DNA from 3 places in the Pseudomonas sp. 210_17 TE3656 genome. Region 3 is predicted to be linked to each of the others. Evidence: predicted binding sites of a transcription regulator. Region 3 holds the regulator's gene; each other region holds the start of a gene.
What was found. The regulator sigma-54, encoded in region 3, starts transcription at its own class of promoters, with help from an activator protein. The targets are predictions, from matches to a motif close to ANTGGCATNNANNTTGCTNT.

Region 1 (5,962 bases), 520 kb from region 3:
CGTCCACACCATAGCCACGCAGGCGCAGACCATCAGCGGTGGTCACGTAGTTGTCTTTGTTGGTCTGGAAGGCACCGGCACGGGTGTAGCTGAGCGAGCCGTTGTCGCTCAGGACGAAAAAGCCCTGACCCTGGATACCCATGTCCAGCACGTTGCCGGTATTGGTGATATCGCCATTGGTGAACTGCTGCGAGACCGAAGCCAGACGCACGCCGTTACCGACGCTCTGGCTGCCGACGCCGAGCTTGTTGGCCGAGTAGACGTCGGCGAATTCCGCACGCGAGGATTTGAAGCCGGTGGTGGCAACGTTGGCAATGTTGTTGCCGGTCACGTCCAGTTGTTTGTTGGCTGCATAGAGACCGCTAAGGCCGATATTGAATGACATCTTTCACTCCTTGTGCCGCGTTAGCCGGCTCTATATACCGATGGTTTGGACTTTGGACAGCGCAATGCTGCCCAGGCCGGCAAGATTGAGCATCATCTCGCCGCCGGTCTGACTGATGGTGACGCTGCTGACCGTGGCCGGCAGCATGGTGTACATGTCATGCTGCTTGCCATCGATGGTGGTCTTGGCGGCAAAGGTGTAGGTGCCAGGATCGACCTTCTCACCCGCGTCATTGGTGCCATCCCAGACGAAGGCGGCATTGCCGGCCTTCTGCTCGCCCAGGTCGATGGTCTTGACCACCTTGCCATCCTTGTCGGTGATGGTGACGGTGGCATTGCTCAGCGACTGCGGCACCACCACCGAGCCATTGAAGCTCTTGGTGGTGTCGACCACGGCCTTGTCGGTCTGGGCGATCACCGAGCGACCGACCAGCGACGACGCCTGCAGCGCCTGGGACGATTTGTAGCTGCCAGAGATCGCAGTCACCGACTCATTGAGGGTGGTGATACCTTCCAGGCTACTGAACTGCGCCAGCTGGGCGACGAACTCGCTGTTGTCCTGAGGATCGAGCGGGTTCTGGTTACGCATCTGGGTAACCAGCAACTGCAGGAACGCATCCTTGCCCAGGGTCTGGTTGCCGGTCTTGCTGTTGGTTGCCGAAGCAACGCCACTGGAGTTGGTCTCGGAAGTCTTCTTGACCGACGCCTTGAGCACGTCGTTCAGGTTTACACCGGCGGTGGTGTCGTTAACGCTTGCCATTGGCTTCGTCCTTTATCACTGACCCAGGGTCAGGACCTTCTGCATCATGGTCTTGGCCGTGTTCATCAGCTCGGCGTTGGTCTGGAACGAGCGACTGGCAGAGATCATGTCCGCCATCTCCTCGACCACATTGACGTTCGGGTAGTAGACATAACCGTCTTTGTTCGCCGCCGGATGATTCGGCTCGTAGCGCGCTTCAAGGTTGCTTTGATCCTCCACCACACCGAGCACCTGAACACCCTGACCGGCCTCGCCCTGATCCTGGAACAGCGACTGGCTGACACCGCCCTGGGCTTGCTGGAAGGTGGTGGCAAACACCGGATGGCGCGCGCGATAGGTCTGATCGATGCTCGACGAAACCGTCTCGGCGTTGGCAATGTTCGAAGCGACGGTGTTCAGACGCGTGGTCTGCGCACTCATGCCGCTACCGGCAATGTTGAAGACACTGGCGAGGGACATGACTTACTCTCCGCGCAGGGCCGATACCAGCCCTTTGAATTTACTGTTGAGCAGCGTGAAGCTGGCCTGAAAACCTACGGCGTTTTCCGCGTAGCTCGACTGTTCAAGCTGGGCATCGACGGTGTTCTGGTCGATCGACGGCTGCATCGGCGTGCGGTACTGCAGGGTTTCATCACCCACGCTCAGGCCTTCAGCCTCGATGTGCCGGGTATTGGTACGATCCAGCGCAAAATGCCCCTTGCTTGTCTTCTCGGCCTGAGCCGCCAGGACTGAGGCGAAGTCCATGTCACGCGCTTTGTAGTTCGGCGTGTCGGCGTTGGCGATGTTGTTGGCCAGCACCTCGGCGCGCTGGGCGCGAAAGCCCAATGCCTTTTCGTGGATGCCGAGCGCTTTGTCGAAGCTGATGCTCATGTCGGGGAAACCTTCGAAGGTTTTTCGTTGACTGAGCTAGAGCAAGAGCCATGCCAAAAAACAAAACCCCGTAAATACGGGGCTTTGAGTGATTTGCCGCTGGCGGCAATGCCAGAAAAGCGGCAAAGGATTTCCGCTCGGCGCCAGCAAAGCGGCAATTCTGGAGAGCGGCCTACTTGGCCTGGTAGATGATCCCCGGGCTGCACTGAACCATCTGGTAATGATCCGGCAAGCCATTGAGCGCTTCGGACGCCCCGAGGAACAGATAACCACCCGGCTTGAGCGTGCTGTGGATACGCAACAGGATGTCTTTCTTGACCTGGGCCGAGAAGTAGATCAGCACGTTGCGGCAGAACACGATGTCGAACTTACCCAGGCTTGCGTAACTGTCGAGCAAGTTGAACGAGCGAAATTCCACGCGACTGCGAATCGGCGCCTTGATCGCCCAGCGCCCGGGCGCCTTGACATCGAAGTAGCGCTGCAGACGTTCCTGGGACAATCCACGGGCAATCGCCAGGCTGTCGTACTCACCGGTCTTGCAGTTATTGAGCATGGCGCCGGACAGGTCAGTGGCAACAATCTGCGCCCCCATCTTCAGCTGGCCGATGTTGCTGCGCTCGAACTCATCGATCGCCATCGAGATCGAGTACGGCTCCTGCCCCGAGGAACAGGCGGCCGACCAGATACGCAGGCGCTGTCCGGGATTGGCCTTGATCTGCTCAGGCAATACCTTGTTCTTCAGCACTTCGAAGGGATAGGTGTCACGAAACCACAGGGTTTCGTTGGTGGTCATGGCATCCACCACCAGCTCGCGCAAACCGCTGCGCGGCTGGCTCTGGATACGCTGTACCAGTTCGGTCAGGGACTTGATGCCCTGCTGCTCCATCAGCTTGTTGAGACGGCTGGAGACCAGGTACTGCTTATTTTCGCCCAGCAGGATGCCACAGGCTTTTTCCAGGAAGACCCGGAACTGTTCGAAATCCAAATTACCCGTAGACAAAGATGCCGCCTCTTAAATCGTGTGAACCGCCAGGGGCACAGCCCCCGGCCGTTAGTGCGTGGCCTTGATGCGATCGACGACGCGTTGGGCGAGGTCGTCCGGCTTGAACTTGGCCAGGAAATCATCGGCCCCGACCTTCTTGACCATCGCCTGGTTGAACACTCCGGAAAGCGAAGTATGCAGGATGATGTGCAATTTTTGCATGCGCGGGTCGCTGCGAATCTCGGCCGTCAGGGTGTAGCCGTCCATCTCCGGCATCTCGATATCGGAGATCATCATCAGGAATTCTTCTTCCGGACGCTTGCCCTCATCCACCAGCTTGCGCAGGTACTCGAGCGCCTGGCGGCCATCATTGAGCGCCACCACTTCGACCCCGACCGTCTGCAGGCAACGACTAACCTGCTTGCGCGCCACCGACGAATCGTCGACCGTCAGTACCCGCAGCAGCACTGCCTTGTCCTGCACCTCGGCATCGACCACCCCGGCAGAAATCGACTCGGACGTCGGCGCAACTTCGGCGAGGATCTTCTCCACGTCGATGATCTCGACCATCTTGTTGTCGACCCGAGTCACCGCCGTCAGGTAGTGATCACGCCCGGTACCCTTGGGTGGCGGATGGATCTCCTCCCAGTTCATGTTGACGATGCGCTCCACCGAGTGCACCAGAAAGCCCTGGGTCTTGGTGTTGTACTCGGTGATGATCACAAAACTCTTGCTGACATCTTCACTCAGACCGGGCATACCGGTCGCCATCGCCAGATCGAGGATCGGGATGGTTGCCCCACGAATATTCGCGACACCGCGCACTACCGGATTGGACTTGGGCATCACGGTCAGGGGTGGACATTGCAGCACCTCCCGCACCTTGAACACGTTGATCCCGTAGAGCTGCTCGCCATTGAGACGAAACAGCAACAGCTCCAGGCGATTCTGCCCCACCAGTTGCGTGCGCTGGTTCACTGAATCCATTACACCAGCCATGCAAGACTCCCTCACCAAACGCTTCGAACTTCGTACCCAGTCTCGGCACGCGCTTTGCTTTTTTTAATCGTATGAACACGAAAACGACATTTTTCCGACGCCTGACCGGCCACCTGACCAGCTATCTTGCTGCGCTGTGCCTGCTGATTCCGGGCACCCGACTTCTGGCTGACGCTTTCACCTTGCCTGAACAGCTTATCGGCGTCACCCAGGGGTTTCTTGAATTCACTGTTGAAGACTACCTGGCCAGCAGCCAGACCCAAGGCCGCTACGAAATCCAGGTCAACACCCTCGACCCGCGCCTGCGCATGCCGCAGTGCGACCGGCAACTGGACGCCAATCTGGAAAGCCCGGCACAGCCGCTGGGCCGCGTGACCGTAAGGGTGCGCTGTAACGGCAGCTCACCTTGGACGGTGTTCGTGCCCGCCCAGGTACGCCTGTTTCGCAATGTTGTCACCGTGGTGCGCCCGCTCAAACGCGAAAGCATTGTCGGCGAACAGGACGTCAGCCTGCGCGAACGTGATGTCGGCGCGCTGAACCAGGGGTTTCTGAGCGATCTGGAACAGGCGATCGGGCTCAAGGTTATCCGACCGACGGTCATGGATCAGGTGCTGACCCCTCAACACCTGGAACAGGCCGAAGTGGTCCGCAAGGGTGATCAGGTGGTCATCACCGCCCGCAGCGGCACGCTCAGTGTACGCATGCCAGGCGAAGCCCTGAGCAAAGGCGGCCTGAGCGAACAGATCCGGGTACGCAATCTCAACTCCAAACGGGTGGTCAAGGCCAGGGTAACCGGGCCCGGCCAGGTCGAAGTGTCCATGTAAACGGGAGAACCACGAAGAACTCTGGCGATAAGGAACCGCTTTTCCTAAACTGTGTCCCATTGGGTGCCCGGAACCTGCTGCGCAGTCTGCACTGCAATTGCGCCTAAAGTTTCTTTCGGGTTGGCCGAAAACAAGGCAAGCGTCCCTATACCCAGAGGTTTTCTGATCATGGTCATCGACTTCAGTCGTTTGAATAACTCCCCGTCGGTTGCCGGCGTGCGTACCGGCAACAGCCAGGAAAGCACTGCCAGCAACACCGCCGCCAAGGCCGATTCCGTCGCCCAGGGCAGCGCCAGCGGGGAAGCCGTACACCTCAGCCACGAGGCCCAGCAGTTGCAAAAGGTCAGCGACAAGCTGCGCGACCAGCCGATTGTCAACAGCGCCCGGGTGGCGGAGTTGAAGCAGGCGATCGCCGACGGCAGCTACCAGGTCGACAGCAACCGCGTCGCCAGCAAACTGCTTAATTTCGAAGCTCAGCGCTAGCCCCTGGCGCGCTGACTTCAGGACGCTTGAACCAAAGAGCCAGCCATGCACGACACTACCTTGCTGCAATTGATCGAAGATGATTTTGCTCCAGCGCAACAATTGCTTGAATTGCTGCAGACCGAGTCGATCGCCCTGCACGGCCGTGACATGCCGCTGCTGGAAGACATTCTGGCGCGCAAGCAATCGCTGGTAATCCTTCTTGATCAGCAAGGTCGGCGGCGCAGTGAACTGCTTGCCAGCCTTGGCCTGAGCCAGGACCGCGAAGGTGTTGCACAACTGGCCAGCCAGTCATCGCTGGGCGAGTTGCTGCTGCAACAGCTGGACGTACTGGGCAAACTGCTTGCCGACTGCCAGGCCGTCAACGAGCGCAATGGCCGCTCGATCCAGCTTCAGCAAAGCACCACAGCCAATCAGATCAGAATCCTCATGGGCGGCGAATCACCGTCGCTGTATGACGCTCGGGGATCGACCTCGCCCCTTGCCAAGCCACGGGCGCTCAGCCAGGCTTGATTCCCTGTATCAAGGCACGGAACATACTGGCAAAATGCCGTTACTTGCGTGTGCCGTTTATGCCTGGAGATTGATTACCCGTGTTCAATGAAGCAGAAGCTCCGCAGCCACCAAAGGTGCTCACCACTCCTTTGGAAATTGCCGCCA
Region 2 (5,962 bases), 2.4 Mb from region 3:
TCAGCCGCTACGCGAATCCGGGCGCATGCAGCAGGCTTACCTGCGTGATCAGCGTCAACGCGATCCGGTGCAGACGCCTGTTGAGGTAGCCATTGAACAAACGGCCCGGCGTTTGCGCGCAGTCATTGACGAGCATGGGCCCGATGCCCTGGCGTTCTATGTTTCCGGGCAAATGTCGCTGGAGGCTCAGTACCTGATCAACAAACTGGCCAAAGGCTTCGTCCGCAGCCGCCACATCGAATCCAATTCGCGCCTGTGCATGGCCAGCGCCAGCAGCGGCTACAAGCAGTCGCTGGGGGCCGACGGACCGCCGGGCAGCTATCAGGACTTTGATCGTGCCGAGGTGTTCTTCGTTATCGGCGCGAATATGGCCGACTGTCACCCGATCCTCTTTCTACGCCTGCTCGACCGGCTCAAGGCCGGTGCCCGGCTGATCGTCGTCGATCCGCGGCGCAGCGCCACCGCCGACAAAGCCGACCTGTTCCTGCAGATAAAACCGGGCACCGACCTGGCGCTGCTCAATGGTCTGCTCTATCTGCTCAAGCACAATGGTCACTGTGACGATGACTTCATCGAGCGTTACACCGAAGGCTGGGAAGTCCTGCCGGACTTTCTCGAGGACTACACACCCGAGCGGGTCGCCGCCATCACCGGGCTCGCCGAAGCCGATATCCGCCAGGCCGCCGCATGGATCGGCCAGGCGCCGGAATGGATGAGTTGCTGGACCATGGGCCTGAACCAGAGCATCCATGGCACCTGGCAGACCAACGCCCTGTGCAACCTGCACCTGGCCACCGGAGCGATTTGCCGGCCCGGCAGCGGGCCGTTTTCCCTGACCGGCCAGCCCAATGCCATGGGCGGGCGTGAGATGGGCTATATGGGCCCGGGCCTGCCCGGCCAGCGCTCGGCCAAGGTCGAGAGTGACCGTGCTTTTGTCGAGCAGCTCTGGCAGGTCCCCGCCGGCACGCTGCGCAGCGAAAGCAGTGACGGCAGCATAGCCCTGTTCGAGCAACTGGCAGCCGGGCAGATCAAGGCCTGCTGGATCATCTGCAGCAACCCGGTGGCCAGCGTCGCCAATCGCCAACAGGTAATCGACGGCTTGCAGCGGGCGGAGCTGGTGATCACCCAGGATGCCTTTCTCGACACCGAGACCAATCGCTATGCCGATATCCTCCTGCCCGCCGCGCTGTGGGCCGAGGGCGAAGGGGTGATGGTCAACTCCGAACGCAACCTGACATTGATGAACAAGGCTGTCGAACCGCCGGGCGACAGCTTGCCCGACTGGCAGATCATTGCCCGTGTCGCCTGTGCCATGGGCTATGCCGAGGCCTTCAGCTACGCCAGTGCCGAAGCGGTGTTCGACGAGATCCGCCAGGCCTGGAATCCGGCCACCGGCTACGATGTGCGCGGCGTCAGCTACGCCGGTTTGCGCCAGGCGCCACAACAATGGCCGTATCAGCCGGGGCGCGAGGACAGCCGCAGCCCGCTGCGTTATCGCAATGACGGGGTCAGCCAGAGTCTCTACCGTGATGCCGCTGGCCAGGCACCGGCCATCGCCTTCGCCACCCCGAGTGGCAAAGCCCGCTTCTTTGCCCGGCCCTGCCTGCCGAGCGCCGAGCTGCCGGATGACGAGTTCGCCCTGGTGCTCAACACCGGGCGGGTTCAGCATCAATGGCACACCTTGACCAAGACCGGCAAAGTCGCGGCATTGAACAAGCTCGATCCCGGCCCTTTTGTCGAGATTCATCCCGAAGATGCCGAACGCCTGGGCATAGCCGAAAAGGACCAGGTGCAAGTGCGCTCGCGGCGCGGCCTGGCGGTGTTGCCCGCGCGCATCAGCACACGGGTATTGCCTGGCAACTGTTTTGCGCCGTTTCACTGGAATGATGTCTACGGCGACAACCTGGCCATCAACGCAGTCACCAGCGACGCCGTCGATCCGCTGTCGCTGCAACCGGCCTTCAAGTATTGCGCGGTGGCCCTGAGCCGGGTCGCTGGCGAACGCATCAGCGCAGTGCAAGTCGAGCAACCGCTCGCCTCGATGCAGGACCAGCACCTGTTGCTCTGGGCCTCGCAAACCGGCAACGGCCAGGCCCTGGCCGAACAGTGTGCCGAACAGCTGCGTGAGGTTGGCCTGCCGGTGCAGTTGAGCTGCATGGAGGATGTCGCGCTGGCGCAGCTGGACAGTCCCGCCAGCCTGCTGCTGATCGCCAGCACCTTTGGCGACGGCGACGCACCGGACAGCGGCGCGGCGTTCTGGCAGGACTTGCAGGGCGAGCATGCGCAACGCTGCGCCGGGCTGCCTTATGCCGTGCTGGCCCTGGGCGATTCCAGCTATGAGCAGTTCTGTGGTTTCGGCCGCAAGCTCGACCAGCGCCTGGCCGAGCTCGGTGGTCAGCGCTTGCTGGAACGGGTCGATTGCGAGGGTGACGTTGCCGCACCGGCAGGGCAGTGGTTGCAGGCGCTGCTGGCCAAGTTCGGGCGGGATCAGCAGACGCTGGCGTTGCCTGTGTCCAGGCCAGCGGCCACGGGCTTCAGCAAACAACAGCCGCTGCCCGCCAGGGTGCTGGAAAACCGCTTGCTCAACAGCCCGGGCGCCAACAAGGAAACCCGGAAAATCATTTTCGACCTGGCCGACAGCGGCTTCAGCTATCAGGCTGGCGATGCCCTCGGCGTGTGGCCGCGCAACTGTCCGGCGCTGGTGGACGAGCTTCTCGCGGCGACCGGTCTGGATGGCCGGCGGTTGGTCAGCCTCAAGGGCCAGGCCGACATGCCGCTGGCCGCTGCCTTGGGCGAGCACCTGGAAATCGCCCGGATCACCCCGGCCATGCTGGAAGCCATTGCCCTGCACAGTGGCAACGCGCACCTGCAGGACCTGCTCAAAGCGCAGAACAAAGCGGCGCTCAGGGAATGGTTGTGGGGCAAGCAACTGATTGACCTGGTGCATGCCTTCAAACCGGCGCTCGACCTGGAAACCTGGCTGAGCCTGCTCAAACCGTTGCAGCCACGCTTGTACTCGATCAGCTCCAGCGCCAAGTACCACCCCGATCAGGTTCATCTGACCGTTTCCACGGTCCGTTATGGCCAGCGCAAAGGCGTCTGCTCAACCTACCTGGCCGACCGGGCCGCAGAAGGCAAAGTGGCCATTTTCACCCAGCCAAGCGCACATTTTCGCCTGCCCAAGGACGGTACTGCGCCGGTGATCATGGTCGGTCCCGGCACCGGCGTCGCGCCGTTCCGGGCATTCCTGCAGGAGCGTCAGGCCGAAGGCGCCACGGGGCGTAACTGGTTGCTGTTCGGCGAGCAAAAGGCAGCCAGCGATTTCTATTACCGCGACGAACTCCTGGCCTGGCAGCGCGAGGGGCATCTGACCCGCCTGGACACGGCATTTTCACGTGACCAGGTGGAAAAAATCTATGTGCAACAGCGCATGCTCGAACACGGCGCCGAACTCTGGCGATGGCTGGAGGAGGGCGGCTACTTCTATATCTGCGGTGACGCCGGGCGCATGGCCCGTGACGTCGATGCCGCGCTCAAGCAAGTGGTGGCTGAGCACGGCGCATTGAGCACCGAACAGGCCGACGCCTACGTTGCTGAATTGAGCCGCAGCAAGCGCTATCTGCGCGATGTGTATTGAGTGCCCCATAAGGGGGAGGGTTGCACCAGCCTGGGTCGATAACGGCCGCTTGTGCTAGCGAGCAGGCCCGGTTTCAAAGGCTTTGGCAGTTGGCACGGTCCCTGCTTTTGCACTGTTACAACGTTCCTGCGGGTCAATGGCGATCTGCACCCGGAACTACATAAAACCACCAGGCAAAGGCGCCTGGAGCTTCGGCTCCAGGCGCCTTTTTTTGTTTTTCGGGGCTCGCCCCGGCAGTACAGCCACCGTGAATGGCCTTGAGTGAGGATCGGGTATGAATGCAGCAACGACCATCGCCCAGCGGGAAAAACTGATCATCGTCGGCAACGGCATGGTCGGGCATCACTGCGTCGAGCAACTGATCGAACGCGGCGCCCTGAGCCGTTATGAGCTGCGGGTGTTCGGTGAGGAACGCCAGCGTGCCTACGACCGCGTGCACCTGTCCGAATATTTCAGCGGCAGCTGCGCTGAAACCCTGGCCCTCGGCACTGCGGGACTGTATGCCGGGCACGGGGTCAATGTGCATCTGGGCGAAGCGGTGCTGGAAATTGATCGCGAGCGTCGGCAAGTGCTGACTTCGGCGGGGCGTTATGCCTATGACCAACTGATCCTGGCCACCGGCTCTTATCCCTTTGTGCCGCCAATCGAGGGCTGCGAGGGCGCTTCGCGTCTGGTTTACCGCACGCTCGATGATCTCGATGCCATCCGTGCCGCGGCAATCGATGCCCGGCGTGGCGTGGTAGTCGGTGGTGGCTTGCTGGGGCTGGAGGCTGCCAACGCCCTCAAGTCACTGGGCCTGGAAGCGCACGTAGTGGAATTTGCCCCGCGCCTGATGCCGGTGCAGCTGGACGCTGAAGGCGGCGCGGCCTTGCGTGCGCAGATCGAAGCGCTCGGGGTCGGCGTGCACCTGTCGCGGGCGACCCAGTCGGTGGTGGCCGGTGAAGGCTATCGCTACCGGATGAACTTCGAGGGTGGCGAGTTTCTCGAAACGGACCTGATCGTGTTCTCCGCCGGGATTCGTCCGCAGGATGCTCTGGGCCGCAGCAGCGGTCTGGAGGTTGCCGCGCGCGGCGGGGTGGTGATCGACAGCAGCTGTCGCAGCAGCGATCCACACATCTATGCCATCGGCGAGTGCGCCTCGTGGAACGGCAGCGTGTTCGGTTTGGTCGCACCGGGTTACAGCATGGCGCGCAATGTCGCTGCGGCGCTGGCGGGTGAGAGCGCCGCCAGTTTTACCGGCGCCGACATGTCGACCAAACTCAAGCTGCTTGGGGTGGATGTCGGCTCGATCGGCGATGCGCACGGCGCAACCCCCGGAGCGCGCAGCTACCGCTTTATTGACGAAGCCAGCTCGGCGTATCGCCGCCTGGTGGTCGATGCCAGTGGCAAACGCGTACTCGGTGCGGTGCTGGTGGGCGACAACAGTTACTACGACACCTTGCTGCAATACGTGCAGAACGGCATCGCCCTGCCGGCCGATCCGGCGGCATTGATCCTGCCGCAAACTGCCGGTGCACCGACGCTGGGTGCCGACGCTTTGCCGGACAGCGCCACCATCTGCTCCTGCCACAACGTCAGTAAAGGCGCGATTTGCACTGCCATCGACAACGGCTGTGGCGAACTCGGTGAACTCAAGCAGCAGACCAAGGCGTGCACCGGTTGCGGCGGTTGTGCGGCGCTGCTCAAGCAGGTTTTCGAGCACGAACTGATCGCCCGTGGTGTCAGCGTCGACAAGAGCCTGTGCGAGCACTTTGCCTATACCCGCCAGGAGCTCTACGCCCTGGTGCGGGTCGAAGGCATCCTCAGCTTCGAGGAAATTCTCGCCAGGCATGGCCGTGGCCACGTCGGCTGCGATATCTGCAAACCCACGGTCGGCTCGATCCTCGCCTCGTGCTGGAACCAGCCGATCATGGACCCTTCGCTGGTGCCGTTGCAGGACACCAACGACACCTTCATGGCCAACATGCAGAAGAACGGTACCTACTCGGTGGTGCCGAGGATTCCCGCTGGCGAGATCACCCCGGAAAAGCTCATCGTCATCGGCCAGGTGGCAAAAAAATACGACCTCTATACCAAAATCACCGGTGGCCAGCGCATCGACCTGTTCGGCGCGCAGCTGCACGAGCTTCCGGCGATCTGGAGCGAGCTGATCGAAGCCGGTTTCGAAACCGGACACGCCTACGGCAAATCCACGCGTACGGTGAAATCCTGCGTCGGCAGCACCTGGTGTCGCTATGGCGTGCAGGACAGCGTGCAGATGGCCCTGACCATAGAAGATCGCTACAAGGGCCTGCGTTCGCCGCACAAGCTCAAGTTCGCCGTATC
Region 3 (5,962 bases):
TGAAAATCATGGAAGACCACAAGATCAGCGCCCTGGTGGTGATCGACAAGGACGAGCGCCCGGTTGGCGCCCTGAACATGCACGACCTGTTGCGTGCGGGAGTGATGTAAATGAGCCAGGACCTGCTCCAGCGCGGCAAGGCGATCAAGCTTGCGGTATTCGATGTTGACGGCGTACTGACCGACGGCCGCTTGTACTTCCTCGAAGATGGCAGCGAATTCAAGACCTTCAACACCCTCGACGGCCATGGCATCAAGATGCTCATGGCCTCGGGCGTGACCACGGCGATCATCAGCGGGCGCAAGACCCCGGTGGTCGAGCGCCGGGCCAAGAACCTCGGCATCCCGCACCTGTATCAGGGGCGCGAAGATAAATTGGTGGTATTGGACGAACTTCTTGGCCAACTCAACCTAAGCTATGAACAAGTTGCCTATCTGGGTGACGACCTGCCTGACCTGCCGGTGATCCGTCGCGTCGGCCTGGGCATGGCGGTGGCCAATGCCGCAGCCTTTGTCCGCGAGCACGCCCACGGGGTCACCAAGGCCCGTGGCGGTGAAGGCGCAGCCCGCGAATTCTGCGAGTTGATCCTGCAAGCCCAGGGCAATCTCGACGCGGCCAATGCCCATTACCTGTAGAGCGCCACATGTTCAGTAAAAAATTCCGCACCGCTGCGCTGTACAGTGTGATTGCCGCCTTGCTGGCGGCAGTCGGCTACTGGAACATCGGCCCCGAGAGCTTTCTCGACAAGCCGGTGGTCAGCGTCGACAACAACGCTATCGACTATTACGCCACCAATGCCCACAGCGTACAGTTCCTGCCAGACGGCAAGATGCAGTACGAGATGACCGCCAACAAGGTCGAACACCTCAAGGTCAGCGAAGTGACCCTGCTGACCAAGCCGGACCTGCAGCTGTACCGTGGCACCACCTACCCCTGGCACGTGCAGAGCGAAAAGGGCGAGGTCAATCCGGATGGCTCGGAAGTGGAATTGATTGACTCGGTACGGGTTGCCCGCACCGATGAAAAGAACCGCACCATGATCATTACCACCAGCCGCATGACGGTATTCCCGCAGAAGCAATATGCGCAAACCGCACAAGCCGTTAAAATCGACGGCGCCGGTGGCGTCACTACGGGCAATGGAATGAAAGCGTATTTGAAAGACGGCAGGATGGACCTGCTGTCCAACGTAAGAGGACAGTATGAGGCTCGTTAAAACCCTCCCCTTTTTGCTCAGCCTGAGCGCAGCACTGGGAAGCGCGAGCGCCTGGGCCCTGCCGACCGACCGTGACCAGCCTATCCGCATTCAGGCCGACAACGCGCATCTGGATGACAAGAAAGGGGTCGCCACCTACACCGGCGACGTCATCATCACCCAAGGTTCGATGATGATCAAAGGCAACACCGTGACCATCACCCGCGCCGACTCCGGCGACATCGATGTGGTGACCTCGGTGGGCAACCTGGCCTACTTCGAGCAGCAACAGAGCGCTGCCAAGCCGGACAAGATGCAAGGCTACGCCGTGACCATCCAGTACCAGGCGCAAAAAGACCTGGTGGTGCTGACTGACCGCGCCAAAGTGGTCAACGAAGGCAATACCACCGAAGGCGAGAAGATCGTCTACAACACCAAGTCCCAGGTAGCGACTGCCGGTCGTGGCGGCAATGTGACCTCACCGCGCCAGCGTATCGACATGGTGATCCAGCCTAAGAAGAAGGCCGAGTAAATGGCGACCCTCAAAGCCCAGCACCTGGCCAAGAGCTACAAGAGCCGACAAGTGGTCCGCGACGTCAGCCTGTCGATCGACAGCGGCCAGATCGTCGGCCTGCTCGGCCCTAACGGCGCCGGCAAGACCACCTGCTTCTACATGATCGTCGGCCTGGTCCAGGCCGATCAGGGCCGTGTCCTGATCGACGATCTGGATGTCAGCCACCAGCCGATGCACGGCCGCGCCCGTGCCGGTATTGGTTACCTGCCCCAGGAAGCCTCGATCTTTCGCAAGCTTTCGGTTGCCGACAACATCATGGCGATCCTCGAGACCCGCAAGGACCTCGACACCGCCGGACGCCGCAAGGAACTGGAAAGCCTGCTGCAGGAGTTTCACATCAGCCACATTCGCGACAACCTCGGCATGAGCCTGTCCGGCGGCGAACGGCGCCGCGTGGAGATCGCTCGCGCCCTGGCCACTGCACCGAAGTTCATCCTGCTCGACGAACCCTTTGCCGGTGTCGACCCGATTTCGGTCGGCGACATCAAGCAGATCATCCATCACCTCAAGGCCAAGGGCATCGGTGTACTGATCACCGACCACAACGTCCGTGAAACCCTGGATATCTGCGAAACCGCTTACATCGTCAACGATGGCCAACTGATTGCCGAAGGCGATGCAGAGACCATCCTGGCCAACGATCTGGTCAAAGAGGTGTACTTGGGCCACGAGTTCCGCTTGTAAGTTCGAGGCGACAAAGCGCTTGCCAGGGGCAACTGTACCGGTGAAATCCGGCTTAATTGTTACAGCACCCTAGGCAAACGCTCCAATTTCAGGCATATAATTTGCTTAAAGTTGGCGCTTCGGTGCCCTTGTAGTGGATGGCGCATGTGCGCCGGCGAAAAAGGTGTTAAGCCCCTGCCATGAAACCATCGCTCGTCCTAAGAATGGGCCAGCAACTGACGATGACACCGCAGTTGCAACAGGCCATCCGTCTGCTCCAGCTTTCTACCCTGGACCTCCAGCAGGAAATCCAGGAAGCGCTGGAATCGAACCCGATGCTCGAACGCCAGGAAGAAGGCGACGACTTCGACAACAGCGACCCGATGGCGGATAACGCCGAAAGCAAGCCGGTCGCCGAAGTCCAGGACACCAGTTTCCAGGAAACCACGCCAACCGTGGACAGCCTGGAAGACGGCGAATGGAACGAGCGCATCCCCAACGAGCTACCGGTCGATACGGCCTGGGAAGACATCTACCAGACCAGCGCCAGCAGCCTGCCCAGCAACGACGATGACGAGTGGGACTTCACCACCCGCACTTCGGCTGGCGAAAGCCTGCAAAGCCACCTGCTCTGGCAGTTGAACCTGGCGCCGATGTCCGACACCGACCGGCTGATCGCGGTCACCCTGATCGACTGCATCAACAACCAGGGCTACCTCGACGAAACCCTCGAAGAAGTCTGCGAGTCCTTTGACCCGGAGCTGGATATCGAGCTCGACGAAGTCGAAGCCGTGCTGCACCGCATCCAGCAATTCGAACCGGCCGGCATCGGCGCCCGCAACCTCAGCGAGTGCCTGCTGCTGCAGCTGCGTCAACTGCCCGCCAGCACCCCCTGGATGGCCGAAGCCCAGCGCCTGGTCCGCGATTACATCGACCTGCTTGGCAGCCGTGACTACAGCCAGCTGATGCGGCGGATGAAACTCAAGGAAGACGAACTGCGCCAGGTCATCGAACTGGTCCAGAGCCTCAACCCGCGCCCCGGCTCGCAGATCGAATCCAGCGAAGCCGAATACGTGGTCCCTGACGTGATCGTGCGCAAGGACAACGAACGCTGGCTGGTCGAGCTCAACCAGGAAGCCGTGCCGCGCCTGCGGGTCAATCCGCAATACGCCGGATTCGTCCGCCGTGCCGACACCAGCGCCGACAACACCTTCATGCGCAACCAGTTGCAGGAAGCCCGCTGGTTCATCAAGAGCCTGCAGAGCCGCAACGAAACCCTGATGAAGGTTGCCACCCAGATCGTCGAGCACCAACGTGGTTTCCTCGATCACGGCGACGAAGCAATGAAGCCGCTGGTATTGCACGACATCGCCGAAGCGGTGGGCATGCACGAGTCGACCATTTCCCGGGTCACCACCCAGAAATACATGCATACGCCGCGTGGGATTTACGAGCTGAAGTATTTTTTCTCCAGCCACGTCAGCACCTCCGAAGGCGGTGAATGCTCGTCCACAGCGATTCGCGCGATCATCAAAAAACTGGTTGCAGCGGAAAATCAGAAAAAGCCATTGAGTGACAGCAAGATCGCTGGTTTACTGGAGGCACAAGGTATCCAGGTAGCCCGTCGCACCGTCGCCAAGTACCGCGAGTCCCTCGGCATTGCACCGTCGAGTGAGCGTAAGCGACTGATGTAGCCCCTGAGATAGCCATAGCAGTTCAGTGGCAGGCGCAATACCTGCCTCTTATGCACGGGCAACAAAGGAGAAGCTGTATGCAAGTCAATATCAGTGGACAGCATGTAGAAGTCACCCAGCCGCTGCGCGAGTACGTCGAACAGAAACTGAAACGGCTGGAAGGGCACTTCGACAAGATTACCAATGTGACGGTAATCATGAAGGTCGAGAAGCTGCAGCAGAAAATTGAAGCGACGCTGTTTATTCCCGGCGGCGAAGTGGTTGCAAATGCCGAACACACAGACATGTATGCAGCGATCGATGCCTTGACCGACAAGCTCGACCGCCAACTGAAAAAACACAAGGAAAAACAGCAAAGCCTGCTGCAAGGTGCAGCGGCCCGCTGATCCCCCTCATCCATGATCCGACTTGAAACCATCCTGACCCCCGGCCGTTCCCTGGTGAACGCGCCGGGAGGCAGTAAAAAGCGTGCACTCCAGGAAATCGCCACCCTGATCGACCGGGAAGTTCCGGACCTGGAGATGCAAGACGTTTTTGAAGCCCTGTTTGCCCGGGAGAAACTCGGGTCGACCGGTTTTGGTAATGGCATTGCCATTCCACACTGCCGCCTGAAAGGCTGCTCATCCCCCATCAGCGCCCTGATACACCTGGATGCACCGATTGACTATGACGCCATCGATGGCGCCCCGGTCGATTTGCTGTTTGTCCTGCTGGTTCCCGAAGCGGCCACTGATGCGCACCTTGAGCTGTTGCGCCAAATTGCCAGCATGCTCGACCGTAAGGAAGTGCGTGACAGGTTGCGTGCCGCCGGTAGCAGTGAAGCCTTGTACCAGGTCGTACTGGACGTACAGAACGAGTCCTGAACATGCGCCTGATTATCGTCAGTGGCCGATCCGGCTCCGGCAAGAGCACCGCCCTCGCAGTCCTGGAGGACAACGGCTACTACTGCATCGATAACCTGCCTGCCGGACTGCTACCGCAGCTGGCGGAAAATGCCCTGATCAACACCGAGCTGATGCAGCCCAAAGTGGCGGTATCCATCGATGCGCGCAACCTGCCCAGCCATCTGACACGTTTCCCCGAGCTGCTCGAAGATGCCCGGAGCAAGCATATCCAGTGTGATGTGCTGTACCTGGACGCCGACGAAGAGACCCTGCTCAAGCGTTTCTCGGAAACCCGCAGGCGTCACCCGCTGACCAACGCCAATCGCTCGCTGGCCGAAGCAATCAAGGTCGAAACCGAGCTGCTGGGGCCAATCGCCGACCTCGCCGACCTGAAGATCGACACCACCAAACTGAACCTCTACCAGTTGCGGGATTCGATCAAGCTGCGCCTGCTTAACCAGCCAGAACCCGGTACCGCGTTCCTGGTCGAATCCTTCGGCTTCAAGCGTGGCATGCCGGTGGACGCCGACCTGGTGTTCGACGTGCGCTGCCTGCCCAACCCTTACTGGAAGCCGGAGCTACGTGAACACTCCGGCCTGGAACAGCCGGTCATCGATTACCTGGCAGCCCAGCCGGACGTCGAAGAAATGTTCCAGGACATCTCCAGCTACCTGCTCAAATGGTTGCCGCGCTTTGCCGCCAGCAACCGCGCTTACGTCACCATTGCCATTGGCTGTACCGGTGGACACCACCGTTCGGTTTACCTTACCGAACGCCTGGGCCAGTTGCTGCAGCAATCCCTGAAGAATGTCCAGGTTCGCCACCGCGACCTCTAGCCCACAGGACCACCGCCGCGATGCCCGCTCGTGAAATCACCATCATCAACAAGCTGGGGCTACACGCCCGGGCTGCGGCAAAGTTTGTCGGCGTGGCCGGACGCTTCCCCTGCACC

Region 1: flgB (flagellar basal body rod protein FlgB) is a predicted target of sigma-54. The motif match lies at 2,053-2,072, and genes of this name have one in related genera.
Region 2: nirB (nitrite reductase large subunit NirB) is a predicted target of sigma-54. The motif match lies at 3,726-3,745, and genes of this name have one in related genera.

The regions. Positions count from the first base shown of each region.
Region 1 covers NZ_JBTRBC010000001.1:1,094,148-1,100,109, forward strand. The annotation lists gene flgE (flagellar hook protein FlgE) at 1-385, opposite strand, end outside; gene flgD (flagellar hook assembly protein FlgD) at 416-1,144, opposite strand; gene flgC (flagellar basal body rod protein FlgC) at 1,160-1,603, opposite strand; gene flgB (flagellar basal body rod protein FlgB) at 1,607-2,014, opposite strand; gene cheR (protein-glutamate O-methyltransferase CheR) at 2,187-3,014, opposite strand; gene ACVI9W_RS05175 (chemotaxis protein CheV) at 3,066-3,995, opposite strand; gene flgA (flagellar basal body P-ring formation chaperone FlgA) at 4,067-4,819, shown strand; gene flgM (flagellar biosynthesis anti-sigma factor FlgM) at 4,988-5,302, shown strand; gene ACVI9W_RS05190 (flagella synthesis protein FlgN) at 5,348-5,815, shown strand; gene ACVI9W_RS05195 (flagellar brake protein) at 5,896-5,962, shown strand, end outside.
Region 2 covers NZ_JBTRBC010000001.1:4,012,656-4,018,617, forward strand. The annotation lists gene ACVI9W_RS18840 (molybdopterin-dependent oxidoreductase) at 1-3,637, shown strand, start outside; gene nirB (nitrite reductase large subunit NirB) at 3,912-5,962, shown strand, end outside.
Region 3 covers NZ_JBTRBC010000001.1:1,616,089-1,622,050, forward strand. The annotation lists gene ACVI9W_RS07630 (KpsF/GutQ family sugar-phosphate isomerase) at 1-110, shown strand, start outside; gene ACVI9W_RS07635 (KdsC family phosphatase) at 111-635, shown strand; gene lptC (LPS export ABC transporter periplasmic protein LptC) at 644-1,216, shown strand; gene lptA (lipopolysaccharide transport periplasmic protein LptA) at 1,203-1,727, shown strand; gene lptB (LPS export ABC transporter ATP-binding protein) at 1,728-2,453, shown strand; gene ACVI9W_RS07655 (RNA polymerase factor sigma-54) at 2,633-4,126, shown strand; gene hpf (ribosome hibernation-promoting factor, HPF/YfiA family) at 4,204-4,512, shown strand; gene ptsN (PTS IIA-like nitrogen regulatory protein PtsN) at 4,525-4,989, shown strand; gene rapZ (RNase adapter RapZ) at 4,992-5,846, shown strand; gene ACVI9W_RS07675 (HPr family phosphocarrier protein) at 5,867-5,962, shown strand, end outside.